3 regions of the Bradyrhizobium sp. Ses1 genome follow, and region 2 is predicted to be linked to each of the others. Evidence: predicted binding sites of a transcription regulator. Region 2 holds the regulator's gene; each other region holds the start of a gene.
What was found. Region 2 encodes PhoB, which activates phosphate uptake and scavenging genes when phosphate is short. Its sites were predicted from a motif close to TGTCATNNANCTGTCAT; they were not measured.

Region 1 (10,154 bases), on a different contig from region 2:
CACCTCCGGCGCCGCCAGCGTGATGGTGCCGCCGAGCGCCGTCCATTCCCCGATGCGATGGGCGGTATTGGCGAGATAGCCCGAGACCTCGAGCAGACCGCCCGGCGTATAATAGCGGTCGGTCGCATAGCCGCCTGTGCCAGCCGGCACCAGCACCAGATTGCGCGCGTCGATCCAGACATCTGCGTTCTTCAGATAATCCTGATCGCGATTGACCGGCGAATCGCGCAGCTCATTGCCTTGCACGTTGACCATGATGTTGTTGGCCGACATCGGCAGCAGCACGCCGCGCACGCCCGAGACATCGATCACCGCGCCATTCTCGGCGAAAACGCGGCGACCGGCGCTGACGGCCACCTGGCCACCTTGCGCCTGCATGATAGAGCCATCCTTGAAGACCACGTTGCCGCCACTGACGATCTCGACGCGGCCTTGGTCGAGCCGATCGGCGAGCAGCGAAAGATTGTTGAACTGGGCGTTGGCGGTCGGAACGTGGGTGAAGGCGTTGGAATCGGCGATCAACTGGTTGCGCTGGCTGTCGAGCGCGGTCTCGGCGCTGCCGAGCTCGGGCAGGATGGCGGTCAGGCTGCCGCTGCCGAGCGTGACGCTACCAGCAGCATCGGAGGCAGCGTTCAGGAGATGGATGGTGCCGCGGGTGTTGACCGAGGTAGTGGCAACCAGCACGCCGTCCTGGCCGACGCTGCGGCCCGCGAGTGTGATGTCGCCTTGCTGCGCGAAGATCAGGCCGGAATTGCCAACGACCGCAAGCGCATCGCGGACGATCGGCGAAATCTCGTTGCCGTGCGTGGTCGAGGCCTGGTTGGCGTCGGTGCCGTAGCCTGGCCGCAGCAGGAAATCGTTGCCGGCCGCAAGCTGCACCTGACCGCGCGGCGCGCTGATCGCGCCGGCGTTGCTGACCTCGGTGCCCATCAATAGGACGAAGCCGCCGCCCTGCTTCGCCGACGACGGCGCGCGGGTCGAGATCAGCGCGCCGGCCTCGACCTTCACGGCCCCACCAGCATCGGTGAAGCTGGGCACGTATTGGCCGCTCTGCTGCCGCGAATAGATGCCGCTGGTGAGGAACTGGTCGTTGGTGATGTTGGCGGTCGACGCGATCAAGCTGCCGACATTCACCTGGCTCGCACCGCCGAAGATGATGCCGTTCTGGTTGATCAGATAGACCGACCCGTCGGCCTTGATGTTGCCGAGGATCTGGCTCGGCGATGTGCTGCCGACCACGCGGTTGAGCGCCACCCAACTGGCGTTGCCCTGCTGGTCGAAGATGAGCGTGGTGCGCGCGCCGACGTTGAACGAATTCCAATTCAGGATCGCCTGCGCCCGGGTCTGCTGGATGCCGACCTGGGTCTGGCCGCTGGCATCGACGGCCTGCGTCGGCGCATTGGCGCCCTGCCATCCAGCCGCCGCCTGCAGGCCGCCCGGCGCCAGCCCATTCGGCACAGCGACCTGCGGCAGCGTCGCGGAGCGCTGCGCGGCCTGCGCCGCGCTGCGCGCCGCGTCCTGCACCGCCTGCATCGCCTGGATGGCGCGCGTGGCCCGCGCCATCGCATCCTGGCTTTGCTTGGCGACCGTCGCCGCGTCCTGCGCCGCCGACTGCGATGCAGCCATCGCCGCCGCCGATGGTGTCGGTGCCTGTCCGCCTAATGGACGTGCCTCCACTGCAGTATTGGCCAGGAACAGCGCCACCACGCTGACGCCGGTTCGCAGCGCCGCGTGACGGGCATGGCGGCGCATGGGACCATTAGCGGTCGAGGGTGAACGGGCGGACATCGGGCGGCTCCTTCAGACGACGGTACGCCCCTGACGCTGCAGCCGGAAGTCGCCGCCGCCTCGGGGATCAAGAGAGGTCTCACCGCTAAGACCGAATCCCGAGTGGCCGTTGACTACGCTTTCGGAAGATTTTTTTGAGAAATTTTTTACCCGTCCCGTCCGAATCAGCTCAGCAGCACGATTCCACCCGGCAACCGCTGCAGTTTTGCGCCGAACGCGCGCCCCAATCCCAGCAGCGCCTCATTCATCTGATCGATACGAAAGCGACCGCTGAGCTGTTTCTGGCCTAAGGCCGCGTTCATCAAGATGATGTGGCCGGGCCGATATCGATTGATTTCTTCCACGGCTTCGACGAGCGGCGTGCCGCGGAATTCGACGATGCCGCGCTGCCACTCCGAGGCTAGCTGCGGATCGACTGCGGCAATCTCGCTCAGTCCCGCAAGATCATAGCGCACGCGCTGGCCAGGTCGCAGGGCCACAACGTCGGCTCCACGTTCGATCCGCACCGCGCCGTCGAAACAGGTCACGCTGACCGGGGACCGCTCGCCGCTTGCGGTGTAGCGGACATCGAACCGGCCGGATTCGGCGATCGTCCTGCCGTGCGCCGCCAGGACCACGAGCGATCGCGCCGGGCGCATCGATGTTGCAAACGATGCTTCGCCGGAGATCAACTCGATGCGATCTTCGATTCCTTCCGCAGGACGGACGGCCAGGCTCGTCTGCGTGTTCAGGCCGATCGTCACGTCGCCGGCGAATGTGACATGGCGTTGCTCGCCGGTGCCCGTGCGGTAATCCGAATTGAGTTCGGACAATGACGGCCAAAATCCGAACGGCGGGTTGAGCACGCCGTAGACCGACGCCGCGGCAAGTGCCGCGACGCCGGCGCTCAATACCGCGCGACGGTTCATCCTGCGGCGCCGTCCCAGCGCATCGAGCCTGGCTAGGAAGCTTTCACCCGGACCCGACAGAGCATCGCCGGCGACACCAGCCGTATGCCATAGGCGCTTCGTCTCCAAAAAGGCTGCTTCATGCAGAGGACTGCGCGCGCGCCAGAGTTCCAGCGCCGCTACGTCCTTCGGCGTCATTTCTCCGGATGTGAGCTTCTGCAGCCAGTCGACCGCTTCCCGCTCCACCGGATCCAAACCAGGGTGTGCCTTGCTCATCTCAATGTTATGCCTTTCGCCGCTGCCTCCGTGAGAAAGCAAGCGACGATCGCAGGAATTCTTACCTCTAAGACGATTCTCGGCGACCGAAAGTGCACGCTCAACCCTTAAATTCCTTATAGCGCGCCAGGCAATGTTCGAGTGCCAACCGGAGTTCTTTCGCAACGAGTTGCCGGGAGATGCTGAGCCGATCGGCGATTTCCTGGCGGGGAACATTGCCGAGCCGGGCCGCCAGAAAGATCACCCGGCGCCGCTCGGGGAGTTCGTTGACGATCGCCTCGAACGCCTCCAGGTCAGACCGCGCCAACGTGGTTTGCTCAGGCGTCGGCGCATGATCGGGCAGCTCAAGCAGGCTTTCGATCTCGATCGCCGATATGCGTTGACGCCGCTCCATCCGGCGGCGATCCTCTGCCACGTTCAGCGCGATCCGGAAAAGATAGTTGCGCGGGCTTTGTACGGCGCCAATCGAATCCGCGCGCGACAGGCGCAACCATGTATCCTGCATCGCATCGCCGGCGAGATCGGCCGAGCCGAGGCGTTGAGTCAAACGCGCCTTGAGGTCGTCATAGCGATCGACAAACAGCCGGCGGATGATCGTCAAGGCGGTCTCGGTCATGGCCGGGTCCCAGCCGATCGGAGGTTGGGATCGGCCTTGCCGCACCCCTGCGCCACGCCGGGTCCTTGCGGTACAATCAAGATCAAGACCGGCTGCAGAAAGCCCGCCGGCGGTGGCTCGTCGAAGCGCACGCCGCGCAAGGTCGCATCAATCCGGTCATCAGCGTCAGGCTTGCCGGTGGACCCGATACGTTGGGATCTCTGGACGGTGCCGTCTGGCGCGATCCAGAACACAGTGGCGAAGCGATAGCTGCCCGGACGCGCGCCGCCCGATCGGCAAAGAGCATCCGCAATGCTCGCCTGAATCTGTCCATAGTAACGCCGATGTTCTGGCGATCGTGTTTGCTGCGCCGCCTGCTGAGTGGCGAGTGGCTCCGGCAACAACACGAAAGTCGTCTCGGCCACGAACTCGGCAGCCAAACCGGTGCCGGACAAGAGCTTTCGGAGCGCCTCGTCCGGTGCAAACACGCCCTGGACATCGCCGGAGAGGCGGCCGGCCGCAAGGCTCGTGTCGTAGAGGGCGTCGCGTCCGGTCGCATCGACATAGCGATTGAGCGCGGCGGCGAGTGGTTGCGAGGGGATATTGAATTCGATCGGCGCATTCGCTGGCCTGGTCTGAGCCGCGGCCACGTCGATACCCGCAGCCATGCCCGCGACGGCCAATGCGCATGCCCAAGCTGCCAGCCGTCTATTGGCCGACGTAACGACAACACGCTTGGCGCGATCCGGTCTGAGTTCGGCTAGGGCCGATCGAAGCATCACCACTGTCCCCGCCCACGCAGATCAGGACAGCCGTTCCAGCTTCCCAGCGCTACGACCTGCCCGCCGACGGTCCAAATTGCGCGTCAGCGCACATCCCAAGCCAACGCGCGGCGGACGCTAGTGACGTAATATTACGGTTTGACGACAGCCATAGCCCCTAATCCGCCTCGACGATCCAGCCCAGACACGCGGGTGCCCGCCTCAGTCGCTCACGCGAGATTCGCGAGTGGCAATTCGGTGGTCGACTTGATCTGCTCCATTGTGAACATCGATGAGACGTCGTGCAGGTCAATCTTTGCGATCAATCGCTGATAGAGATCGTCATAGGCGCGAATGTCAGACACGACGGCTCGGATCAAATAGTCGACGTCGCCGCTCAAGCGATAGAAATCCACGACCTCCGGAAAGCTCGTGACGATCTTCCGGAATTTCTGCGCCCATTCCGCATTGTGCTGGTTGGTCTTGACGGCGATGAAGACGCTGACGCCAAGGTTCAGCTTTTCCGCGTCCAACAGCGCCACCCGGCGTTTGATGTAGCCGGAGCTCTCAAGCTTCTGGATCCGCCGCCAGCAGGGCGTCGAACTCAACCCGACCCGCTCGGCAATCTCCTGCATCGAGAGGCTGCTATTCACCTGCAGCGTCGCCAAGATCTTGCGGTCGAAGTCGTCGAGCATGCAAACCTCCGAATCCAGGAGGGAAAAGAATGTTTTGGTTGCGATGAAACTTGTTTGAAGAATATTATTGTCATGCACGCGCTGCGGCTAGCATGAACTTTCATCAGGCGCTGTACAATCTCGCGGCAGCGTGTAGCGTCCCCGCCGCAAGCGAGGCCCCCCTCTTGGGAAATCTGCTGATGAAAAGCCCGCCAGGCGAGGCATCGGACGGCTAAAGCGGCCAATCCTTGCCTGTTCCGGCGGCAGTGCGGCTTACAGCCGCTGGCCGCCGCTGGCGTCGATCTGTTGGCCGGTGACCCAGCCACCGTCGTCGGACGCCAGGAACGCGACGACTTTTGCGATATCGGCCGGCTGGCCGACACGCCCAAGCGCGATCGAATTGACAACTTCGCGGCTGGCGACGGGGTCGCGCGCATTCGCGTTCATGTCGGTCGCAGTGGCGCCCGGCATCACGGAGTTCACCGTGATTTGCCGCCCGCCGAGATGAACAGCGAGCAGGCGGCTCAACGCCTCCAGGCCCGCTTTTGTCGGCGCATAGCCCGCCATGGCGGGGTACGCGGCGCGCGTTCCCATCGACGAAATGTTGATGATGCGGCCACCATCGCGCAAGTGGGGCAACAGAGCCTTGATCAGAAAGAACGGCGATTTGAGATTGGTCTGCAACAGAAGCTCGAAATCTTCTTCCGTGATCTCCTCGATCGTCGCACGCTTGCCGACACCGGCATTGTTGACGAGGATATCGAACGCCGTCTTGCCGTATCGCTCGGTTAGTTCCGCAGTGAACCTTGCGGTGAGCGCCGCAGCACCGCTTCGCGCCGATAGGTCCGCCTGCAATGCAAACGCAGCCCCACCGGCAGCGACAATCTCGTCGACGGTAGCGCGCGCGGCATCCTCGGCAGAGTGATAATGAACCGGAACGATCGCACCGTCCCCGGCGAGCCTGAGTGCGATCGCCTGCCCGATGCCGCGGCTGGCGCCGGTGACCAATGCAATCTTGCCTGCCAGCGCGCTCACACCGACCAGCCTTTCGCCGCCTCGAGTTGGCGGGCGCGATCAATCAGCGATTTGCGGTCGATCTTGTTGGTGCCGGCCCAGGGCAATTCATTGACGAATTCGATGCGGCGCGGATGTTGATAGGCCGGTCCATTGGCAATCGTGAATTTCCGGATATCGTCCACGGTCGGCTTGGCGTCGGCGCGGGTGACGATGAAGGCGACCGGGACCTGGCTGCGCTCCTCGTCCGGCAGCGGCACCACCACCGCCTGCTGCACCTGCGGATGACGCTCCAGCAACTTCTCGACCTCGCCGGGATAGACGTTCTCGCCCGAGCAGACGAACATGTCGTCGGCACGGCCGACGAAATAGTAGAAGCCGTTCTCGTCGCGACGCATCACGTCGCCGCTGTAATACCAGCCGTCGGTGATCGCCTTCGCCGTCTGCTGCGGCAGGTTGTGATAATGATCCATCAGCGCAGGATTGCGCATCAACAGCACACCCTCATTCTCGGTACCATTGATGAGCTTTACTGCCTCGGGATCGATGGGATAGCCGAGCGCGAGCGGTGGCGTTGGAATGCCCTTCGGATGCGGTCCAAACACTGCCGGCCCGGCTTCGGTGGTGCCGTAGCCGATGGAGAGCGTGACGTTCGGCAGGACCTGCTTGATCTTGTCCCACAGACCCATCGTCATCGGCGCCGAGCCAAGCATCAATCGCCTGATCGATGTGATGTCGTTCTGAGCCAGCAACTCGCGCTCCTTGATCACCCGCGCCCACATGGTGGGGACGGCCGTCGCCGCCGTTGCCTTGTATTTGGCGATCGCCTCGATATAGCTCCTGGTCTCGAACGATGGCAGCAGCACCACGGATGCGTTGGTCGCAAAGATCGTCTTGGTCGCGAACAACCCATTCATATGGAACAGCGGCTGAGCGATGATGTAGCGTTCATTTTCGTTGAGCGCTCCGCTGGTTCGGGTGGAAAGCGCCCAGAGCTGACCGAGATGCGACAACGGCACGCCTTTCGGCCGGCCGGTCGAGCCGGAGGTGTAGAGCATCTGGCCCACTTCGTCCGGTCCGGCCACGACACTATCGAAGGACTCGAAGGGCTTTATGCTCGCAGCAAAACCGTTCGGGCCGGCGTCGTCGAAGTCAATCACCGGAATGCCCTCGCGCACCTGAGGGCGGTTCGCAGCGTCGACAAAGGCGAGCGCGATCTTGGCGTCATCAATCACATAGTCGATGGTGTCGCGCGCGACCTTGATATTGACGGGCACTGCGATACAGCCCGCCCGCATGATGCCGAAATAGGCCGCGACATATTCGGCGCGATTGAATGACAGGATGGCGATATGAGTGCCGCGGCAAAATCCGCGGTCTGTCAGGTACTTTGCGACGCCGTTGGCGAGCTGATCTATCTGCCGGTGGGTATAGATTCTCGGGCCACCGGGCAAAGCGAGATCGATGATCGCTTCCTTGTCCAGATTGCCCCTGCGATCGATCAGATCGCCCAAATTGTGCCAACGCATCGGCGGAACTCCGTCCTTCGTATCAGCTAACTGGCCGCACTCACTGCCCGCGGCAGTTCGGCGGGCTGCTCAAGCAAGTCGTAATGGCAGGCCACCATTCGGCCGCCGGACACCTTCCGCAGCAGCGGCCGCACTTTGCCGCAGCGCTCGCGCGCCATCGGGCAGCGCTCATGGAAGCTGCAGCCTTGGGGTGGATTGAGCGGGCTCGGCAATTCGCCCTGCAAGACCTGCTTGGCGCGGCCGCGCGCCAATCGTGGATCGGCAATCGGCGCCGCCGCCAGCAGGGCAAGCGTGTAAGGATGCGCCGGCTGCCGCCAAATCTCTTCACCGCTGCCGCTTTCGACGATGCGGCCGAGATACATCACGATCAGCCGATCGGAAATATGCTCGACTACGGAGAGATCATGGGAGATGAAGAGAAAGGACACGCCGGTCTGCTGCTGCAAGTCCTGCAGCAGATTGATCACCTGCGCACGGACGGAGACGTCCAGCGCCGATACCGGCTCGTCGCAGATGATGACTTTCGGCTGCAACGCGAGCGCACGCGCAATACCGACGCGCTGCCGCTGGCCGCCGGAGAACTCGTGCGGATAGCGGCGCTCGGCATCCGCCGGGAGGCCAACCTGCCTGATCAGCTCGGTAACACGATCGCGGATGTCACGGCGTGACCAGCCGGCGACGCTGAGCGGCTGGCCGATGATGGTGCCGACATCGTGGCGCGGATTGAGCGAGCCATACGGATCCTGAAAGATCATCTGCATGTTCTTGCGCACGGACTTGAGCTGCCCGCTTGACATGCTCGTGATGTCCTGCCCGTCAAGCACGATGCGGCCATCGGAGCTCGGCACCAGCCGCATGATCGCCTTGCCAAGGGTCGACTTGCCGCAACCGGATTCGCCGACCAAGCCGACGGTTTCTCCGTCTTCGAGCTCAAAGCTGACGTCGTCGACTGCGCGCACAGTGCCCTGCGCGGTCTGGTACTGAACGCAAAGGCTAAGTACGGACAACAGCGGCATGTCGCGACAGCTCCTCTTCGGCGGCGAAACACGCGGCGGTGCGCCCCGGCAATAGCGGCATCAGGCCGGGCCTCTCCGCACCGCAACGATCGAATGCGTCGGGACAGCGGTTCTGGAAGGCGCAGCCGGCCGGCAGATCCGACAGCGGCGGCACGCTGCCCCCGATCTCCGCAAGTCGCGTGCCGCCCCGGCGCGTCGCCGAAGGCGTGGCACCAAGCAAGCCGCGGGTGTAGCGATGCAGCGGCCGTTCGAATAGCGCCTCCACCGGCGCCTCCTCGACCTTCCGGCCGGCATACATCACCACAACACGGTCGGCGGTCTCGGCCACGACGCCGAGGTCGTGCGTGATGATGATCAGCCCCATGCCCGAACTCGCTTGCAATTCCTTGAGCAAGGCAAGGATTTGCGCCTGGATCGTCACGTCGAGCGCCGTGGTCGGCTCATCGGCGATCAGAAGCTTCGGCCCGCAGGCGATCGCCATCGCGATCATGACGCGCTGGCTCATGCCGCCGGACATCTGATGCGGAAAATCGTTTAGCCGGCGCTCGGCATCGGGGATGCGCACCTGCCGCAGCAATTCGACGGCGCGGGTATGCGCCTCTGCGCGCGAGACGTCATTGTGCCACCGGATCGCCTCGATCAACTGGTCGCCGACGGTGGTGACCGGATTGAGCGAGATCATCGGATCCTGAAAGATCATCGAGATGTCCTTGCCGCGGACCCGCCGCATCTCGCGATCGGACAAGGACGTCAGCTCGCGGCCCATGAAACGGACGCTGCCGCCGACGATCTTCGCCGGCGGACATGGCAACAGCTGCATGACCGCGAGCGCCGTCAGCGATTTGCCGCAGCCGGATTCGCCGACGATCGCTACCGTCTCGCCCGCCGCGACCGTCAAAGACAGCCCATCCACCGCCGGCAGCACGCCGCGGCGCGTGAACAACGACACGCTCAGCCGGTCGATCTCGAGAACCGGGCCGTTGCCAGCCACCATGTCAACGATCCCTGAGTTTCGGATTAAGCGCATCGTTGAGACCATCGCCAACCAGGTTGAGCGCCAGCACCGTGATCATGATCGCAAGGCCCGGCACGGCGCAGATGTACCAGGAGGTGCGGATCAGGGTCCGGCCATCGCCGATCAGCCGCCCCCAGCTTGAGACGTTGGGATCGCCGAGCCCGAGGAACGACACTGCGGATTCGAACAACACGGCGCCGGCTATCACGAGCGAAGACAGCACGATCACCGGCGGCAGCGCATTCGGCAGGATCTCGCCAAGCATGATGCGCAAGTTTCCCATGCCCATGGCGCGGCAGGCCTGCACGAACTCGCGATCGCGTAGCGCCATGAATTCCGCCCGCGTCAGTCGCGCAATTGGAGTCCATGTGACGATGCCGACAGCGACCGTGACATACTCAATCTTCTGGCCGAGGATCGAGACGATGGTCAGCACGAAAATCAAATTCGGAATGGTCTGAAACAGCTCGGTGAAACGCATCAGCATTTCATCGATCCAGCCACCGAAATAGGCGGCGGTGGCGCCAATCGTGATGCCGATCAGAGTCGCTGTCAGGCTCGCGCATAGCCCGATCAACAACGTCGTGCGCGCGCCGTAG
Region 2 (10,154 bases):
GAGAAGCCGTAATTGCGGATCGTGAGCCAGGTCAGAATGTTCGTCGGCAAATGGTCGATGAAGATCAGCCACAGCGCGAGCCCGCGGAACAAATCCAGCCGCAATTCGCGCTCGGAGGTCGCGGGCATCGTGATCGCGGGCGCGGCGGCGACCGCTGCGCTCGCGTCCTTGGCGTCGGCAAGCTGCGTTCCGGAAATTGGATCGGCAATCGACGTCATCGGGCACCATGACCGTGCGAAGTTTTGCGCTGCCCCGACTCAAAAGGATAATATCCGCCCGCCACTTGCGGACAAGATACGGGATTGACGCGGATGCTCGCGCCTTTAGAGCGGAACTATGGTCAAACGGGGATGAAAAACAGAAACCGCCCAACTTCGTCACCAAGTGCGACGATTGGTTCCGACGGACTTATTGGCTATGATGCGAGTTGAGGAGACTGGAAAAGTGTACCGCGCCGTCACCCGCGACATCGAAGTCACCGTCGAGCCGAACTTCCTGCCGGAACGTTCGTCGACTGAAAACCGGCAATATTTCTGGTCCTACACCATCGTCATCACCAATTCCGGCACCGAGACGGTGCAACTGCGCACCCGATACTGGCTCATCACCGACGCCACCGGCCGCCAGCAGGAAGTGCGCGGCGAGGGCGTGGTCGGCGAGCAGCCGGTGCTCGCGCCGGGCGAGCGCTTCGAATACACTTCGGGCGTGCCGCTGCCGACTGAATCCGGCTTCATGAGCGGGCGCTACCAGATGGTGAGCGAAAGCGGCGAACGGTTCGAGATCGACGTGCCGACATTTTCGCTGGACAGCCCGGACGGGAAGAGGGTGTTGAATTGACGAGCGCTCGCGCTCGTCATCGCCGGGCTTGACCCGGTGATCCATCCCTTCAACGACAATCGTAGGGTGGGCAAAGGCGCTCTTGCGCCGTGCCCACCATCAACACTCCGCTCGAAATGGTGGGCACGCTTCGCTTTGCCCACCCTACGATTCCACGTGCGAGCGCCCTACTCCACCCCGGCCTCTTCCGGCGTGAATTCGTACACCGACGAGCAGAACTCGCAGGTGACGACGACCTTGCCGTCCTTCACCATGTCGGCGCGGTCCTTCGCCGTAAAGCTTTTCAGCATCGAGGACACCGCCTCGCGCGAGCAGGAGCATTGCGCGCGCAGCGGCAGAGGCGTGAACACGCGCACGCCGCGCTCGTGGAACAGGCGGTACAATAGCCGCTCGCCCGACAGATCCGGATCGAGCAGTTCGACGTCCTCGACCGTTCCGATCAGCGACTGCCCCTCGACCCAGGCATCGTCTTCCGGAACCTCATGGGCGGCCGTTCCTTCGGGCGCATCGCCGGGGTGCAGATCGGCCTGCCGCGCGCGCTCCGGCGCCTTCGGCAGGAACTGCAGCAGCATGCCGCCGGCGCGCCAGCGAACCTTGCCGCCGTCGCCGCCGCGCCATTCCTCGCCGACTGCAAGGCGCACGCGCGTCGGGATCTGCTCCGAGCGCAGGAAATACTCATGAGCTGCGTCCTCGAGGCTGCCGCCATGGAGCGCGACCAGGCCCTGATAGCGGCTCATGTCCGGCCCCTGGTCGATGGTCATCGCGAGATGGCCCTTGCCGAGCAGCGCGCCGGAGTCGAGCCCGTCCTGCAATCTTGTCGCATCGTAGCGCGCATAGGCGCGCAGCCGATCGGGCGCCTTGAAATCGACGATCAGGAACGAGACCGGGCCGTCGGTCCGGGTCTGCAGGATGAAACGGCCGTCGAACTTCAGGGATGAACCGAGCAGCGTCGTCAGCACGATCGCCTCGCCGAGCAATTTGCCGACCGCAGGCGGATAATCATGCTTGTGCAGGATGTCGTCGAGGGCGGGACCGAGCCGCGTCAGCCGCCCACGCAGATCGAGTGCATCGACCTCGAATGGCAGCACCGCGTCGTCGACCGGCACGGCCGATGGCGCCCGGGTCGGTGTTTCCGTGATCTTGATGTCGGGGGATTGTGAAACCATGGCGCTCTATCTGGGGTCTTGAGAGGCGAAACGAAAGGGGTTCACATCTATCGTTGTTAGCCGTCATCCCTGCGAAAGCAGGGATCCATAACCACCGATGTGAGCATTGTGAAAAGCTGGGGCCGCAGCTTGATGCAACAACTCACATCGGTGGTTATGGATCCCGGCTCGCGCTTCGCTTGGCCGGGACGACAGCTATCTTGGCGGCGCGCTTACGCGACCGCGTCAAAACACCAGGCCAGAATGCCCTTTTGCGCATGCAGGCGGTTCTCGGCCTCGTCGAACACCACCGATTGCGGACCGTCGATCACCTCGTCGGTGACTTCCTCGCCGCGATGCGCCGGCAGGCAATGCATGAACAAAGCATCGGGCTTGGCCAGCGACATCAGCTTGGCATTGACCTGATAGGGCCGGAGCAGATTGTGCCGGTGCTCGCCGTCCTTGTCGCCCATCGACACCCAGGTGTCGGTGACGACGCAGTCGGCGCCGCGCACGGCCTCCTCGGGGTCGTTGCCGAGCACGATCGGCGCCTGGGTCGCCTTGATCCAGTCGCGCATCGCCTTGTTCGGCGCGAGCTGCGGCGGCGTCGCGATATTGAGGGCGAACTTGAAACGCTCGGCGGCATGCGCCCATGACGCCAGCACGTTGTTGTCGTCACCGGTCCAGGCCACGGTCTTGCCCTCGATCGAACCGCGACGCTCCTCGAACGTCATCAGGTCGGCCATCACCTGGCAGGGATGCGAGCGGCGCGTCAGCCCGTTGATCACGGGGACGGTGGCATGCGCGGCGAGCTCCAAGAGCGCATCGTGGTTGAGGATGCGGATCATGATCGCATCGACATAGCGCGACAGCACGCGCGCAGTGTCGGCGATGGTCTCGCCACGGCCGAGCTGCATCTCGGCGCCGGTGAGCATGATCGATTCACCGCCAAGCTGGCGCATGCCGACGTCGAACGACACTCGCGTGCGGGTCGAAGGACGCTCGAAGATCATCGCCAGCGTCTTGCCTTCGAGCGGCTTCGTGGCCCGCTCATGCGCCTTCAGTCTCGCCTTCATGGCGGCGCCGGCGGCCAGCATGGCGCGCAGCTCGTTGAGCGACATTTCGTTGATGTCGAGGAAGTGACGGGGCGCCTTGCTCATCATCCCGCTGCCTTCTTCGAAGGTCCGCTTGAGAGCGCGGTGCAGGCGCGCTCCAGACAACCGATGGCGTGCTCGATCTCGGCCTCGCTGACGATCAGCGGCGCGAGGAAGCGCACCACATTATCGCCGGCGCCGACTGTGAGCAGCTTCTGCTCGCGCAGGGCGTTGACGAGGTCGCCCGAGGGCACCACGGCCTTGACGCCGATCAGAAGCCCCTCGCCGCGCACGTCGGCGAGAATGGACGGATAGCGGTCAACCGCGGAGGCGAGCTTCTGCTTGAGCAGGAGCGACATCTTCTGCACGTGATCGAAGAAGCCGGGCTTCAGCATCACATCGAGCACGGCGCCGGCGGCCGCGACCGCGAGCGGATTGCCGCCGAAGGTCGAGCCATGCGAACCCGCCGTCATGCCGGAGGCGGCTTCCGCGGTCGCAAGGAAGGCGCCGATCGGAAAGCCGCCGCCGAGCGCCTTGGCCAGCGACATCACGTCAGGGGTGACCCCGATACGCTTGTAGGCGAAGAGATCGCCGGTGCGGCCCATGCCGGTCTGCACCTCGTCGAACGCGAGCAATAGGCCATGCTCGTCGCAAAGCTGGCGCAGCGCCTTGAAGAAAGCCGGCGGCGCGGAGCGCACGCCGCCCTCGCCCTGCACCGGCTCGATCAGAATGCCCGCGGTCTCTGGACCGATCGCGCGTTTCACCGCTTCGATATCGCCATGCGGCACCTGGTCGAAGCCGTCCATCGGCGGACCGAAGCCCTCGAGATATTTAGCAGCGCCGGTCGCTGCGAGTGTCGCGAGCGTGCGGCCATGGAAGGCGCCTTCGAAGGTGATGATGCGGTAGCGCTCCGGATGCCCCTTCGAGAAGTGATAGTGACGCACGACCTTGATCACGCCCTCCATCGCTTCCGCGCCGGAATTGCAGAAGAACACGAAGTCCGCAAAACTCTGCTCGCACAGCCGCGCGGCAAGCTTCTCGCCGTCCGGGCTCTTGAACAGGTTCGACATGTGCCAGAGCTTCGTCGCCTGTTCCTGCAGCGCCTTCACCAGATGCGGATGGGCATGGCCGAGCGCGTTCACCGCGACGCCGGAGGTGAAGTCGAGATAACGCTCGCCTTTGGTCGAGATCAGCCAACAGCCTTCGCCGCGTTCGAAGCCGAGATCGGCCCTGGCAAAAACGGGAAGCAGATGCGACGTGGCGCGGTCGGTCATGGCGATCACTGAAGGGTTCAGACAAGCCTTTCAGACAAGCCCCGGCGGCGTGCAGCGATGCAGACACGCGGCTGGAGCTCATCCAGCGAAAACAAAACGTGCCGCCTTTGCAGGGCGGCACGTGAAGGCATTCTATGCGCGCGGCGGGTGCTGTCAATCGCCACGAAGCCGCCAGGCTGCGCTGCAAAGTGCCGGTAATCCGCAGTTTTCCGGTGTGGTGGAAAAGCCCGATTGCAATCCCTAAATGTCGGAACATGTGGACGCATAGGCGCGGACTCTTGCGCCAGAGTCACGCCATATTGTAGCGTCTAGCCTGTCGGGTACGACATCTCGTGCGGCAGTTTTGATCCCTTAGAGTCCTTTGTGTGCGGCGTACACGTTCGGGTGCGGTTTTCGTGCCCGGCGAGCCTTAAGGGATTCTGCCCGCAGGGATTTTTGAGATTAGGCATCGCAGCGCTGTCCCAGGATCGGCCGGCGCAACGCGAAGGGAAAGATGCGATGACGGTATTGACCTGGTCCGACGAACGCGTCGAGCAGTTGAAAAAGCTCTGGGAAGGTGGCCTTTCGGCCAGCCAGATCGCTGCGGAACTGGGCAACGTGACCCGCAATGCGGTGATCGGCAAGGTGCACCGGCTCGGCCTCTCGGGCCGCGCCAAGAGTCCTGCTGCAGCCGCGCCGCGGCAGCGCAAGGCGCGTCCCGCACAGCCGATGATGCGCGTGGCGCGTCCGGTCTCCCGCGGCAACACCGCGCTCGCCCACGCCTTCGAGGTGGAGGTGGAAGCGGACCCTATCGCCTACGACAATGTGGTACCGATGAGCCAGCGGCTGTCGCTGCTCGAATTGAACGAGGCCACCTGCCACTGGCCGGTCGGCGATCCCTCGAGCCCGGAATTCTTCTTCTGCGGCGGCAAGGCGCTTCCCGGCCTGCCCTATTGCGCGCACCACTCCCGCATCGCCTACCAGCCGGCGGCTGACCGCCGCCGTCCGACGGTCAAGCCGTCACAAGGCAAGTAAACCGACGACAGATCGTAGCCTGGGTGGAGCGCAGCGCAACCCGGGAACGCTGTATCGGCAGGTCCAAATTTCCCCGGGTTACGCTTCGCTGCACCCGGGCTGCGGATTGAGGTCGCCGGTTTACGACTGCTCGGCCTTCGCGAAGCGATCATCGAGCGCGTAGCCCGCACCGCGGACGGTGCGGATCGGGTCCTGCTCGCGGCCGGGATTGAGCAATTTGCGCAGGCGGCCGATGTGAACGTCGACGGTGCGCTCGTCGATATAGATGTCGCGGCCCCAAACGCTGTCGAGCAGCTGCTCGCGGCTGAACACGCGGCCGGGATGCTCCAGGAAGAACTCCAGCAGGCGATATTCGGTCGGGCCGAGATCGATCGGGCGGCCCGAGCGCGCGACGCGGCGCTTCTCGCGGTCGAGTTCGATGTCGCCATAGGTGAGCACGGTGGCGAGCCGCTCCGGGCTTGCCCGGCGCAACAGGCCCTTCACCCGCGCGAGCAGTTCAGGCACCGAGAACGGCTTGACGATGTAGTCGTCGGCACCGGTCGCCAGCCCCCTCACGCGCTCGCTTTCCTCGCCGCGCGCGGTCAGCATGATGATCGGGAGCTGCTTGGTCTCCGGCCGCGCCCGCAGACGGCGGCACAGCTCGATGCCGGAGAGTCCCGGCAGCATCCAGTCGAGCACGACAAGGTCGGGAATACGTTCCTTGAGCCTTGTGTCCGCATCGTCTCCACGGGCGACCGTTTCGACATCATAGCCTTCTGCATCGAGATTGTAGCGCAACAGCGTCGTCAGCGCTTCTTCGTCTTCGACCACCAGAATGCGTGCGCTCATCGGCTTGGCTTCTCCTATAGCGGGATGACTCTCTGCTTGAATCGTCATCCCACTCTTCCTTTGATGTTTGAGCAGGATCTTGGCGGAAAGCCGGCGTCGACTTTCCGGATGTTGCTCTAGTTGCCCGGAACGGTCGTGGCGAACGTCGTCATATCCCCCTTCGGCCGCTTGTCGGTGATCTGCTGACCCTCGATCATGTAGAAGACCGTTTCCGCGATGTTGGTGGCGTGGTCGCCGATCCGCTCGATATTCTTGGCGCAGAACATCAGGTGGATGCAGAACGAGATGTTGCGCGGATCTTCCATCATGTAGGTGAGGAGCTCGCGGAACAGCGAGGTGCAGATCGCGTCCACCTCCTCGTCGCTCTTCCAGACGTTCATCGCCGCCGGCAGATCGTGCGCGGCATAGGCGTCGAGCACGGACTTGACCTGCGACAGCACGAGGTCGGTCATGTGCTCCAGGCCGCGGATCAACTTCAGCGGCTGGAAGTCGTTCTCCAGCGCGGCGACGCGCTTGCCCATGTTCTTGGCGAGGTCGCCGATCCGCTCGAGGTCGGTCGCCACCCGCATCGCGCCGACGATCTCGCGCAAGTCGACAGCCATCGGCTGGCGGCGGGCGATCGTCAGCACGGCGCGCTCCTCGATCACGCGCTGCAGGCTGTCGATCTCGATGTCGGAAGCGACGACACGCTTGCCGAGCGCGACGTCGCGGCGGATCAGCGCATCGACGGATTCGGTGATCATCCGTTCGACCAGCCCGCCCATCTCTGCGACCAGACGGGTCAGTTCCTGAAGATCGCTGTCGAATGCCTTGGCGGTATGTTCAGAAGCCATGATGTCCCTCCTCAACCAAACCGGCCGGTGATGTAGTCCTGGGTGCGTCGATCGCTCGGCGAGGTGAAGATCTTGCTGGTGTCGTCGAACTCGATCAGTTCGCCCAGATACATGAACGCAGTCTTGTCGGAGACGCGCGCCGCCTGCTGCATGTTATGCGTGACGATCGCGATCGTGTAGTCCTCCGACAATTCCTGGATCAACTCCTCGACCTTGGCGGTCGAGATCGGATCGAGCGCCGAGCAGGGCTCGTCGAACAGGATAACTTCGGGCCGCACCGCAACCGTGCGGGCGATGCAGAGGCGCTGCTGCTGGCCGCCGGAGAGGCTCAGGCCGGAGGCGTTGAGCTTGTCCTTGACCTCGTTCCACAGCGCACCGCCGCGCAGCGCTTTCTCGACGCGGCCGTCCATTTCAGATTTCGAAATCTTCTCGTAAAGGCGGATGCCGAAGGCGATGTTCTCATAGATCGTCATCGGGAACGGCGTCGGCTTCTGGAACACCATTCCGATCCGCGCCCGCAGCAGGTTGAGGTCGAGCTTGGGGTCGAGGATGTTGGTCTGGTCCAGCATCAACTGGCCGGTGGCGCGCTGGCCGGGATACAGGTCGTACATCCGGTTGAAGATCCGGAGCAGGGTCGACTTGCCGCAGCCGGACGGGCCGATAAAGGCGGTGACGCGGTTGGTGCCGAGCGTCAGGTTGATGTTCTTCAACGCATGGTGCTCACCGTAATAGAAGTTGAGGCTGCGTGCAGTCACCTTTGGCGCCGCTTCCGGCAGCGACTTCTGGGGAATGGCCGCGCTCGGGCTGGTCGTCGATACGGACAGATCGGTCATTTTGCGCTCCTTTCGGCGCCGAGGATGCGCGCGCCGATGTTGAGCGCGAGCACGGTCAAGGTGATAAGCAAGGCCCCGCTCCAGGCGAGTTCCTTCCAATAGGCGTAGGGGCTCTGCACGAAGTTGTTGATGGTCACCGGCAGGTTCGCCATCGTCTTGGTCAGGTTCAGGCTGAAGAACTGATTGGACAGCGCGGTGAACAACAGCGGGGCGGTCTCACCGGCGACACGGGCGGTCGCCAGCAGCACGCCCGTGATCAGGCCGGAGCGCGCCGCGCGATAGGCGATCCGCTTGATCACCAGCGAGCGCGGAAGGCCAAGCGCGGAGGCCGCTTCGCGCAGCGGGTTGGGGACGAGCAGCAGCATGTCCTCCGTGGTGCGGAGCACGACCGGGATGACGATCACCGCCAGCGCCAGGCAGCCGGCCAGCGCGGAGAAGCCGCCCATCGGCACGACAACCGCGCCATAGATGAACAGGCCGATGATGATCGACGGCGCGCTCAAGAGGATGTCGTTGATGAAGCGGATCACCGAGGTGAGCCGATCATGCTTGCCGTATTCGGCCAGATAGGTGCCCGCGAACAGGCCGAGCGGCGCGCCGATGCCGACACCGATCACGGTCATGATCACCGAGCCGACGATCGCGTTCAACAGGCCGCCATCGGTGGAGCCGGGCGGCGGGGTGTTCTTGGTGAAGACGTCGAGGCTGAGGCCGGCGAGACCGTTGTAGAACAGCGTGAACAGGATCAGCGCCAGCCAGGTCACCCCAAACGCGGCAGCGGCGATGCAAAGCCCGCGGATGATGATGTCGTTGCGGCGACGTGCTTTGTAAATCGGGTTCATGTCAGTTCCCCGCCTTCCTTTCCAGACGCATCAGCATCAGTCGCGCGCAGGCAAGAACAATGAATGTCAGCACGAACAGCAAGAGGCCGAGCAGGATCAGGCCCGACTGGTGCAGTCCGTCACTCTCGGCGAATTCGCTGGCGATCGCCGCGGAGATCGTGGTGCCCGGCGCGAAGATCGAGGAGGAGATGCGGAACGAATTGCCGATGATGAAGGTCACGGCCATGGTCTCGCCGAGGGCGCGGCCGAGCGCCAGCATGATGCCGCCGATCACGCCGACGCGGGTATAGGGGATCACGACGTTGCGGACGACTTCCCAGGTGGTGCAGCCGACCCCGTAGGCCGCCTCCTTGAGGACCGGCGGCACCGTCTTGAACACGTCGACCGAGATCGCCGTGATGAAGGGCAGCACCATGATCGCGAGGATCAGCGCGGCGTTGAACAGGCTGAGATAGGATGGCGGGCCTGCGAATATCGCGCCCAGCACCGGCACGCCGTCGAACAGGCGGATCATGAACGGCTGGAACGTATTGGCGAGGAACGGGCCTAGCACGAAGAAGCCCCACATGCCGTAAATGATCGAGGGGATGCCGGCGAGCAGTTCGATCGCGATGCCGATCGGGCGGCGCAGCCATTGTGGGCAGAGCTCGGTGAGGAAGATCGCAATGCCGATGCCAACTGGAATGGCAATCATCATCGCGATGACAGAGGTGATCAGCGTGCCGTAGATCGGCCCGAGCGCGCCGAGCACCGGCGGGTCTGCCGAAGGCGCCCAGCGCTGGGTCCACAGGAACGAGAAGCCGTATTCCTTCATTGCCGGCCAGGCGCCGGCGATCAGCGAAAGGATGATACCGCCTAGGATCAGGAGCACCGAAATCGCGCAGGCGCGAGTGATCCAGTAGAAGGTGATGTCACCGAGTTTGAAGGCGCTGAGGGCCCTGGCACGATCGTAAGGTCCGGAGGCTGCCATTACGTCGCTTTGAACGGCCATGTCTGCCACGCCAATCCCCTGTGTTTACTCGATCGCAACTTACTGCGCGACCCGTTCTGAACGTTTTCCCGCATCGTCGCAGGATGCACCCCGTCGGGCGTAGACCCGGAATCCACAGCTTCGGTTGCGAAGCGATGGATTCCGGTTTCTCGACTTTGTCGCGCCCGCAGAGGACAGGGCGCGACGCTCGCTATGCGAGCCTCAGCTCTTGATGTCCGACGACCAGGTCTTCTCGATCAGCTTGACGACCGGCTCCGGCATCGGGATGTAGTCGAGCTCTTCGGCGGCCTTGCCACCCTTCTCGAACGACCACTTGAAGAACTTGATGGCTTCGGCCGAGGCCGCCTTATCCGTCGGCTCCTTGTGCATCAGGATGAAGGTCGCCGCGGTGATCGGCCAGGACGCATCGCCCGGCTGGTCGGTCAGGATCACGTAGTAGCCCGGAGCCTTGGCCCAGTCCGCG
Region 3 (10,154 bases), on a different contig from region 2:
AGCCGTATTCGGCGAGTGCATGCATGCGCCGCGTCTCGGTCTCGCGCGGCTCGAGGAAGCGCAGCGGCTCGGGGATCGGCACCTGATAGACCAGCACCTGCCCCTCATGCAGCGACGCCTCTGGGATGCGGTGGCGAGTCTGGATTACGGTAGCTTCCGTGGTCGACGTCGTAGTCGCGACGCCCGCGGTCTTGCCGAAGAATTTGCGGATCGAGATCGCATTCGTCGTATCGTCCGAGCCCTGGTCGATCACCTTCAAGACGTCATCGGGGCCGAGGATCGCGGCGGTCACTTGCACGCCGCCGGTGCCCCAGCCATAGGGCATCGGCATCTCGCGGCTCGCGAACGGCACCTGGTAGCCGGGGATCGCGATCGCCTTCAGGATCGCGCGGCGGATCATCCGCTTGGTCTGCTCGTCGAGATAGGCGAAATTATACGACGGCGCGTTCATTCGGCGGCCTCCTGCAGCGGCTCCGATGCGTTGGCCTCAGTGAATTCTGTGCGCAGCCTGCGCAGCAGGCCGAGCTCGGACTGGAAGTCGACATAATGCGGCAGCTTGAGATGCTCGACGAAGCCGGTCGCCTGCACATTGTCGGAATGCGACATCACGAATTCCTCGTCCTGCGCCGGCGCCCTCACCTCCTCGCCGAGCTCGCGCGCACGCAGTGCACGATCGACCAGCGCCATCGACATGGTCTTGCGCTCGCTCTGGCCGAAGGCGAGCCCGTAGCCGCGGGTGAAGCACGGCGCTTCCGTCGCCGAGCCCTTGAACTGGTTGACCATCTGGCACTCGGTGAGTTCGATTCTCCCCAGCGGAACGGCAAAACCCGCATCCTCGGCGAAGAATTCGACATCAACCTCGCCGAAACGGATCTCGCCGGCGAAGGGATGGTTGCGGCCGTAGCCGCGCTGGGTGGAGTAGCCGAGCGCGAGCAGGAAACCTTCGTCGGCGCGCGCGAGATTCTGCAGCCGCAGATCGCGGTCGGCGGGGAAGCTGAGCGGCTCGCGCGTGAGATCGCCGATCGGCGCGTCCGCTTCTGCTTGCGGCGACGCTTCGATCAGACCATCGTGAGCGAGGATGTCGGTGACGCGCGGCGTCTCGGCGGACGATGTTTCGCCGGTCGCAGGCGCCTCCGGCACAAAACCCTCGGCAAGCTGCGGGTCGAGCAGGCGATGGGTATAGTCGAAGGTGGGGCCGAGGATCTGGCCGCCGGGAATGTCCTTGAAGGTCGCGGAGATGCGGCGGCGGATCTGCATGTTGCCGGTATCGACCGGCTCGGTGGCGCCGAAGCGCGGCAGCGTGGCGCGGAAGGCGCGAACCAGGAAGATCGCCTCGATCAGGTCGCCGCGCGCCTGCTTGATCGCGAGCGCGGCCAGTTCGCGGTCATAGAGCGAGCCTTCCGCCATCACGCGATCGACACCGAGCGCAAGCTGTTCGGAGATCTGCGCCAGCATAAGCTCCGGCACCTCCCGGTCGCCGCGCCGTTCATGCGCGAGCAGGCGATGGGCGTTCTCGATGGCGCGTTCGCCGCCCTTGACCGCAACGTACATCGTCAGTCCTTCCCATGAGCGAGCCGCGTGGTGCGCGGGATCGCAACAATCTCATCACCCGCGACCAGCACGACGTCGATGCCGCGCGGGAACAGCGTGGCGTTGACGGCGAGTTGATCGAACAGATCGTGCGGCTCGATGGTCGCTGTCAGCACGGTGGAGCCGTCGATGCCCGGCCCGCGCAGTTCGTAGGCCGTGCCTTGCGAGAGGCTGCCAATCTGCAGGATCAGCGTGGTCGAGCGATCGGGATATTCGCCGCTGCCGAGCGCGAAACGATCGAGCGCGGGAAGATTCTGGGGATCGCCGATCAGCGCAAAGCTTGCAATCGCGGGATCGCCGGTGATGGCCGCCCCGGTGTGGAACTTGAGCCATTTGGCGACTTCGGGGGTCGACATCGCGCCGTCGAGCCAGATCGGCGTATCGTGATCGAACAGCGTCAGCGCGATCGCGGCCGCGCCGTGCATCACGCCATCAGGCGCGCCGGCCGACGCCGCGATTCGCTCGACCTTCCCCGGACGCGCCATCGCGTTCATTACGGAACGGAATGTCGCCTGCGCCGACAAGACCTTGTCGGATAAGCCCGGCGGCAGTTCGGCAATCGCCGTCATGTCTTCAGCCCTCACCGCGCACCATCGTATAGAAATCAACCCGCGTCGCCGCCGTCTCCGCGGCCACCCGGTCTCGCTTGGCGATCATGGCCGTGCGCAGCGGCGCGATCACCTCCTGCTCAACCGCATCGGCAAAATCGTCCGATTGCGCCATGGCGTCGCACAACGCGATCAGCCGTGCCTTCTCATGGTCGCGTCCGAGCGTGTAGCCGAAACCGACCTGGCCGGTCGAAAGCAGCACCGCCGCGCGCGAGACGGTCGCCTCGCCAATATTGAAGGGCGCGCCATCGCCGCCGACCCGGCCGCGCACCATGACGAGGCCGTTTTCCGGCTCGCGCAGGGTCTTGTGAGCGGGCAGCGCCATCTCGCTGAGCCGGGCCGAAATGTCGGCAGCGTCCGACTGGGCGAGCACCGCCATTCCCGCCCGGCGCTGCGCCCGCCTGCTGTCTTGCTCGGTCTTCGTCATCTCGCGGAACCTTGCCTGACTGAAGTTGTCTATGATACTAGACAACTTGATAAGCAAACGCCATGACTGTTTCATGACAGGGGCATGATTTTCGACAGGACTGGGTTTCCGATATGAGTGTGCAGGACACCGCCTCATCGGGCGTCGCGCTGTGGCGCTTGGTCGCCGACGGCATCGAGCGCGGCATCGCCGAGGGCCGCTTTGCCGCCGGCGAGAAGCTGCCGGGCGAGATGGAGATCGCGGAGACCTACCGCGTGAACCGGCACACGGTGCGGCGCGCCTTGGCGGCGCTCGCCGAGCGCGGACTGGTGCGCGCCGAACGCGGCAGCGGCACTTATGTCGAGGTGCAGAAAATCGCCTATCCGCTGCGCTCGCGCACGCGTTTCTCGGAGATCGTCGGCGCCGGCGGCCGCGAGCCACGCGGGCAATTGATCGATGCCTCGGAAGACGTGGCGAGCCGGGAATTGGCGCGGGAACTCGGACTGAAGGTCGGCGCGCCACTGGTCCGGATCGAGTCGCTGCGGTTCGCCGACCGCGCGCCGATCTGCGTCTCCACCTCCTGGCTTTCGGCCGAGCGCTTTCCGGGCGCGGGAGAGGTGTTCGCCAGCGTCCGCTCGATGACGAAACTGCTCGAACATTTCGGCATCCGCGACTATCGCCGCACCTCGACGCGGATCACCGCCGGCATCGTCGACGCTACCGACGCCGCGCGGCTCGACCTGGCGCTCGGCCGCCCGATCCTGGTGGTCGACTCGACCGACGTCGATCTGGACGACAAGCCGCTGGTGACAAAGCGCTCGCGTTTTGCGGCGGAGCGCGTGGAGTTCTTGGTGGAGAACGGGTAATCCAGTTCTTCCCTCTCCCCGCTCTTCGCGGGGGCGAGACGAGCAAAGCTCACTCTGCGAGGGTTAGGGTGAGGGGCTGCTTCTGCAAATTCGATAGGCGAGAGTGCGCGGAGGGTCCCCTCACCCGGCGCTTCGCGCCGACCTCTCCCCGCAAGAGCGGGGCGAGGTGACTCCTACGCCAGCGCGCGCTGGCCGATGATGGCGAAGCGGAGTTTCGTCGAAATCCAGTCGATCACGGCGACCGCGATCAGGATCATCAAGATCAGGAACGACACCTTCTGCCATTCCAGCACGCGGATTTGTTCGGCGAGCTGCAGCCCGATGCCGCCGGCACCGACGATGCCGATGATGGTGGCCGAACGCGTGTTCGATTCGATGAAATAGAGCACCTGACCCGCGATCACGGGCAGGACCTGCGGGATCAGGCCGAAGCGGATCTCGTGCAGCACGCCGCCGCCGGAAGCTCTGATACCCTCGACCTGCTTCTTGTCGGCGCCTTCAATGGCCTCGGAGAACAATTTGCCGAAGGCGCCGAAATCCGACACCGCGATGGCGAGCACGCCGGCAAACGGGCCGAGACCGACGACATTGATCCACACCAAGGCCCAGATCAGCGTGTCGACGCCGCGGATCGTATCCAGGAAACGTCGCACCGGGAAACGGAAGATGGCGGAGGGCACGATGTTGCGCGCGGCGAGCAGGCTGACCGGCAGCGCCATGAACGCGGCCAGCGTCGTGCCGAGCAGCGCGATCGACAGCGTCTCGCCGAGCGCGGAGAGATAGGTCGGCAGCGACGAGCCGGGATCGGGCGGGATCATCATCAGCGTGATCCAGCCGAGCTCACGCAGCCCGCTCACCAGCTTGGTCGGCGAGAAGTCGAGATCGAACAGGCCGAAGGCGAAGACCGCTAATGCCGCCAGCAGCATCAAGGGCGTGGCGAGGCGCGCCGAGACCGGGCGGTCGAAAACGTCAGGGTATTTCGTCCGCAGCGCCTGCGAATCCGGCTTCGGCAACTGGCTCATGCCCGCCCCTCCTTGCCGAACAGTTTTGCGCGCAGCCAGCCGGTGGTGATGTCGATCACGAACACGGTCAGGACGATGGTGACCAGGATGGCGCTGACGTCGGAATAATAGAATTTGCGAATCGCGACCACGAGCTCCTGCCCGATGCCGCCGGCGCCGACAAAGCCCATCACGGACGCTTCGCGCACATTGATCTCGAAGCGCAGCAGCGCATAGCTGGCATAGCCCGCCGAGACCTGCGGCAGCACGGCGAACCGCATGCAGGACAGCCAGCTCGCGCCGGTCGAGCGGATGCCCTCCACCGGCTTCATGTCGGCATTCTCGACGATCTCGGAGAACAATTTGCCGAGCGCGCCCGTGGAATGCACGGCGATCGCCAGCACGCCCGCCATCGGCCCGAGCCCGAACGCGATCACGAACACCAGCGCGAACACGATGGCGGGCACGGTACGCGCAAATTCGAGCAGGCGGCGGACAACAAAGCGCAGCCAGGGCGCGGGCGAGGTGTTCTGTGCGGCGAAAAAGTTCAGCGCAAAGGCAAAGACGGCGCCGGTCAGCGTGCCGACATAGCTGATCAAGATGGTCTCGGCGAGCAGCTTCAGCCAATTCTTCCAGCCCCAGAACCATTCGCCGAAATCGGTCCAGACCCGCTGGCCGTTATCGAGCGTGAGGATGCGGTCGAAATAGGAGACGAAGTTGCCGAAATAGGTGAAGAGCGTGCGCAGGTTCACCTCGGCGCCGATGCCGGCAACGGTCAGCGCCGCGATGAACACCGCCGCCGCCAAGGCCATCTTCAACCGCTTGCGCGCGACTGCCTTGCGATAGCCATCGTTCAGCGCGGCGAGCTGCTGGGCGGGAAGGATGGATACGGCGGTGGCCATCTGCTCTGCTTGGGATCTGCTGCTTGTCCTCAACGGAACAGGCCGGGTCGCGATCGATCCGGCCTGCGTATTCGCGTCGATCGATCAGGAGGCCTTCTTCTTGCGCAGGGCGTCGACGAACTTGATCAGCTCGATCGTGCCGTCCCAATCCTTGGTGGTCGCGGGATGGAAGCCCTTCTTCTGGCCGTCGGAGAGCTTGTCGAACGCCGCCTTGTCCTTCGTCGGCACGTCGAAGAAGGCCTTGGCGATCGCGGCCTTGAGATCGTCGGGAAGGTCGGAGTTGTAGGCATAGGGTCCGTTGATGATCTCGGCCGACTTATGGACGATGCGGAAATCATCCTTCTTCATCGGCGAGCCGTCGGCGTTCTTCAGCATGCCCTTGTGCAGCATCTGGGCGAGCGTGGAGTCATCGTCGCTGGTCCACTGGTTGGCGGCAACATCAACCGTGCCCTGCGCCAGCGCGAGCATCGCGTTCTCGTGGCTGCCGGTGAAGACAACCTTGCTGAAATAGGCTTCGGCGTCCGGAATGCCCTTCTTGTTGAGCTCGAAGCGCGGCACGTTGTTGCCGGAGGTCGAGTTCGGATCGACGAGGCCGAGGTTCTTGCCCTTCACGTCCTCGATGGTCTTGTAGGGGCTGCTCGCCTTGACGAAGAACATCGAGTAGTAGCCGGTGGAGCCGTCGGCGTTGATGTCGTTGGCGAAGGCGTCGGTCTTGACGCCGGTCAGCCGCGCGCGGGCGAAGGAGGCCGAACCGTAGCTGGCGATCTGGATGTTGCCGGAGCGCTGGCCTTCGATCACCGCAGCATAGTCGTTGGCGATGCGCAGCGTGACCTTCACGCCGAGTTCCTTGGAGAGATAGTTGACGAACGGCGTCCAGCGCTCGGTGACACCGGACGCGTTTTCAGCCGGCACGACCGCGAAGGTCAGCTCCGGATATTTGGCCTTCCAGTCCTGCGCCGACGCGGACGCGGTGAGCGCGAGCGCGGCAGCGCCGGCGAGAACGATGCGACGAGTGATCATGGTTTACCCCTGCTGTTATGGTAGCGCCTGGATCACGATCCGAGACGCAACGGGATCGTGATCTCATCTCTTGTTTGAACACGACCGGTTTCCACTTTTCCGGACCATGCTCTAAAGGCCGACTGCACCTGCAGCGGCTTTCCCTGCATAAGGTTACGGCGTTCAGGCCGCGGCTGCGGTGCCGAGCGCCGGAGCTGTTGCGGCACCGGGCGCGGGCATTGGCGCCCCGCCGATGACATCATTGGCCTCGAGATCGTAGAGCTCGCGGGCGATGTGATCGGTCAGCGTCGACGGCTGGCCATCGAACACCACGCGGCCCGCCGCCATGCCGATCAGGCGGTCGCAATAGCTGCGCGCCAGATCGAGCGAATGCAGGTTGCAGAGCACCGTGATGCCGAAATGCTTGTTGATGCGCAGCAGCGCATCCATCACGATCTTGGTATTGCGCGGATCGAGCGAGGCGATCGGCTCGTCGGCGAGGATGATATCGGGCTCCTGCACCAGCGCGCGAGCGATGGCCACGCGCTGCTGCTGGCCGCCGGAGAGCTGGTCGGCGCGCTGGGCGGCGAACTGCGCGATGTCGAACTGCTCGAGCGCCGACATCGCCAGCGCCCTGTCCTGCTCGGGCCAAAGCTGGGTCAACGAGCGCCAGGCCGGGATTTCGGCAAGGCGGCCCATCAGCACATTGGTCAGCACATCGAGCCGGCCGACCAGATTGAACTGCTGAAAGATCATCGCCGAACGCGCGCGCCACTGCCGCAGCGCCTTGCCGCGCAGCGCGGTGACATCGACACCTTCGAACAGGATGCGGCCTTCGGTCGGATCGGCGAGACGGTTGACCATCCGCAACAAGGTCGACTTGCCGGCGCCCGAGCGACCGATCACGCCGACGAAACTACCGGGCTGGACCGAGAACGAAGCATTGTCGACCGCGGCTTTTGTGCCGAAACGGCACGTCAAACCTTCAACCACCAGCATGCAGTGCTCCGAACCCGTCACGTCGCGTAACGGCTAACGCCGCTGAATTACAGTTGTGTGACAAACGCGCTGCAGTGCGGCGATCCTCCACACCGCCGGCGATGTCACGCATCTGTCACGCTACTGTTATGAAGCGCATCGAAGACATGCGCTCCCCCACAACAATTCGACGAGGCGAAGAAGAAGATGGCCGGCAAGATGCTTTCCGTTGTACCAACGGTCGATCCCACCGCCGCGGTGCGCGATAGCCAGCTTGGGGCCTATACCGAGGTCGGAGCGCGCAGCATCCTGCTCGACGTCACGATGGGTGACTATTCATATGTCGTGAACGACGCGCAGCTCACTTACACCACGATCGGCAAATTCTGCTCGATCGCGGCAATGACCCGGATCAATCCGGGCAATCATCCGATGCATCGTCCGTCGCAGGCGCATTTCACCTATCGCGCCAGCGCATACTTCCCAGGCGAACATGACGAGGCCGAATTCTTCGCATGGCGCCGAGAGCACCGCGTGCATATCGGCCATGACGTCTGGATTGGACATGGCGCGATCATCCTGCCCGGACGCTCGATTGGAACCGGCGCGGTGGTCGCGGCTGGCGCGATCGTGACCAAGGATGTTCCCGCCTACGCCATCGTCGCCGGCAATCCGGCGCGGCCGCTCCGCAAGCGGTTTTCCGATGGCATCATCAGCCGCCTTGCGGCACTCGCCTGGTGGGATTGGGATCACGAAATGTTGCGCCAGGCGCTGCCGGATTTTCGCAAGCTGGTTGTCGAAGACTTCCTCGCCAAGTATGAAGCGCTGAACGCGCCAACAACCCGCCGGAGTGCCATCACGTGACTGACATTGTTATCGAAGACGGCAAGGCGCTCGTTGAAGGCGAACTCGTCGAAACACGGCTGCGGACCGCGGGCCGCGACATCGCAGCCCTCGATGGAGATGGAGACGGTCGCGATGCACTTGGCATCAATGCACGTGATCTCCTGGTGCTGCCCGGGATCGTTGACCTGCATGGCGACGCCTTCGAGCGGCAGATGATGCCGCGCGCTGGAGTCGATTTCCCGATCGACGTGGCGCTCGCCGACAGTGACCGGCAGGCGATCTCAAACGGAATCACGACGGTGTTCCACGCCACCACATGGTCGTGGGAGCCGGGCCTGCGCAGCGCCGAGAATGCGCGGAGACTGCTGGAGGCAATCGAGCAGATGCGCCCGCAGCTTGCCGCCGACACGCGCTTCCATCTGCGCCACGAGACCTACAATCTCGACGCCGAACCGGAGATCATTGACTGGCTCGCGGAGGGCCGCGTCGACTTGCTCGCGTTCAACGACCACATGGATGGGACGATCGGGGACCTGGCAAGGCCGCGCAAGCGCAACCGGATGGTGGAGCGCACCGGCCTTTCGCCTGAAGACTTCGACAAGCTGGTCACGCACGTGGTGTCGCGCGCGAACGATGTGCCTGCCTCGATCGCACGTCTCGCCAGTGCGGCGCGCTCGGCCGATGTCCGCATGCTCTCGCATGACGACAACAGCCCCGAGATGCGCAAGTGTTTTCGCGACCAGGGCGTCGGCATCGCCGAATTCCCTGTCAACGAAGAGACCGCGCGCGAGGCGGCGACGGCCGGCGATCACATAGTGTATGGCGCGCCGAATGTCGTGCGCGGCGGCAGTCATACCGGCTGGACCAAGGCGTCCGACATGATCGCGAAGGGCCTCTGCTCGGTGCTGGCCTCGGACTATTACTATCCGGCACAATTGCTCGCAGCCTTCCGGCTTGCCGCTGACGGCATTCTGCCGCTGGAAAAGGCGTGGGACCTGATCTCGGGAGCACCGGCACGTGCTGCCGGACTCGACGACCGTGGCGTGCTCGCCGAAGGTCGCCGCGCCGACATGATCATCGTCGATGACAAGGTGCCGCTGCGGCCGCGCATTGTCGCGGTGATATCGGCGGGACGTCTCGTGCATCTGGCAGACGCCAGCCGGCTCACCTATTCCACAGCGCCGCGCATGGCGGTTGCTGCCGCCTGACGCTCCCAGGTCTTACGACGATGGCCAACTATCCGCGTTACGCTCTCTACTACGCGCCGGCACCAGGCAGTGCGCTTGATCGCTTCGGCGCCAAGATGCTCGGCTACGATGTCTATGGTGGCAGCGACCTGTCCTTTCCCGATGGCGTGCCGCCGGACTGGCGCGAGATCACGCAGGACCCGCGCAAATACGGCTTTCACGCCACGCTGAAGGCGCCGATGGCGCTGGCGGAGGGCAAGAGCGAAGCCGATCTGCTTGGGGCATGCGAGGCTTTCGCCGATACGCCGCGGCCAATTCCCGTTATCGAACCCATCATCGATTCGATTAGCGGCTTCATCGCGATGATCCCGGGAAAGCCGTCGACGGAGTTGCAGCAGCTTGCGGCCGACGTGACGCGCGACTTCGATTCATTCCGCGCGCCGCTGACGCCGACCGATCGCGCACGGCGAAATCCCGAGCGCTTGACGCCGCGACAGGTCGAGTATCTCGACCGCTGGGGCTATCCTTACGTGATGGAAGAATTCCGCTTCCACATGACGCTGACCGGGCGATTGGAAGCCGAGCGGCGTGAGATCGTGGTGCCGATGCTGCGGGAACGCTTTGCCTCTGTGCGGCTCGCAACGCTCGCGATCGACCGGCTCGCATTGTTCCGCCAGGATGATGCAGCATCGCGCTTCCGCATCATCGCGCATTGGCCGCTGCGAGCACTCTAACTCGTCGTCGCCCGTATTGTGCGTCCGCTTGCTCGGA

Region 1: a site for PhoB is predicted at 4,459-4,475, ahead of AC5ZG5_RS04465 (STN domain-containing protein). Genes of this name have one in related genera too.
Region 3: a site for PhoB is predicted at 7,418-7,434, ahead of phnC (phosphonate ABC transporter ATP-binding protein). Genes of this name have one in related genera too.

The regions. Positions count from the first base shown of each region.
Region 1 covers NZ_JCAMOQ010000002.1:340,214-350,367, forward strand. Annotated here, with positions in the region: gene AC5ZG5_RS04450 (filamentous hemagglutinin family protein) at 1-1,788, opposite strand, end outside; gene AC5ZG5_RS04455 (FecR family protein) at 1,953-3,116, opposite strand; gene AC5ZG5_RS04460 (RNA polymerase sigma factor) at 3,052-3,567, opposite strand; gene AC5ZG5_RS04465 (STN domain-containing protein) at 3,564-4,214, opposite strand; gene AC5ZG5_RS04470 (Lrp/AsnC family transcriptional regulator) at 4,538-5,002, opposite strand; gene AC5ZG5_RS04475 (SDR family oxidoreductase) at 5,255-6,016, opposite strand; gene AC5ZG5_RS04480 (class I adenylate-forming enzyme family protein) at 6,013-7,524, opposite strand; gene AC5ZG5_RS04485 (ABC transporter ATP-binding protein) at 7,551-8,540, opposite strand; gene AC5ZG5_RS04490 (ABC transporter ATP-binding protein) at 8,518-9,534, opposite strand; gene AC5ZG5_RS04495 (ABC transporter permease) at 9,536-10,154, opposite strand, start outside.
Region 2 covers NZ_JCAMOQ010000001.1:96,774-106,927, reverse strand. Annotated here, with positions in the region: gene AC5ZG5_RS00485 (OpgC domain-containing protein) at 1-218, opposite strand, end outside; gene apaG (Co2+/Mg2+ efflux facilitator ApaG/CorD) at 445-837, shown strand; gene AC5ZG5_RS00475 (Hsp33 family molecular chaperone) at 1,005-2,003, opposite strand; gene argF (ornithine carbamoyltransferase) at 2,216-3,142, opposite strand; gene AC5ZG5_RS00465 (aspartate aminotransferase family protein) at 3,142-4,350, opposite strand; gene AC5ZG5_RS00460 (GcrA family cell cycle regulator) at 4,849-5,364, shown strand; gene phoB (phosphate regulon transcriptional regulator PhoB) at 5,485-6,192, opposite strand; gene phoU (phosphate signaling complex protein PhoU) at 6,309-7,025, opposite strand; gene pstB (phosphate ABC transporter ATP-binding protein PstB) at 7,037-7,858, opposite strand; gene pstA (phosphate ABC transporter permease PstA) at 7,855-8,700, opposite strand; gene pstC (phosphate ABC transporter permease subunit PstC) at 8,702-9,691, opposite strand; gene pstS (phosphate ABC transporter substrate-binding protein PstS) at 9,893-10,154, opposite strand, start outside.
Region 3 covers NZ_JCAMOQ010000010.1:1,416-11,569, reverse strand. Annotated here, with positions in the region: gene AC5ZG5_RS14290 (alpha-D-ribose 1-methylphosphonate 5-phosphate C-P-lyase PhnJ) at 1-451, opposite strand, end outside; gene AC5ZG5_RS14285 (carbon-phosphorus lyase complex subunit) at 448-1,551, opposite strand; gene phnH (phosphonate C-P lyase system protein PhnH) at 1,554-2,159, opposite strand; gene phnG (phosphonate C-P lyase system protein PhnG) at 2,164-2,625, opposite strand; gene phnF (phosphonate metabolism transcriptional regulator PhnF) at 2,739-3,470, shown strand; gene phnE (phosphonate ABC transporter, permease protein PhnE) at 3,644-4,492, opposite strand; gene phnE (phosphonate ABC transporter, permease protein PhnE) at 4,489-5,373, opposite strand; gene phnD (phosphonate ABC transporter substrate-binding protein) at 5,458-6,393, opposite strand; gene phnC (phosphonate ABC transporter ATP-binding protein) at 6,556-7,371, opposite strand; gene AC5ZG5_RS14245 (LbetaH domain-containing protein) at 7,558-8,214, shown strand; gene AC5ZG5_RS14240 (alpha-D-ribose 1-methylphosphonate 5-triphosphate diphosphatase) at 8,211-9,404, shown strand; gene AC5ZG5_RS14235 (DUF1045 domain-containing protein) at 9,425-10,117, shown strand.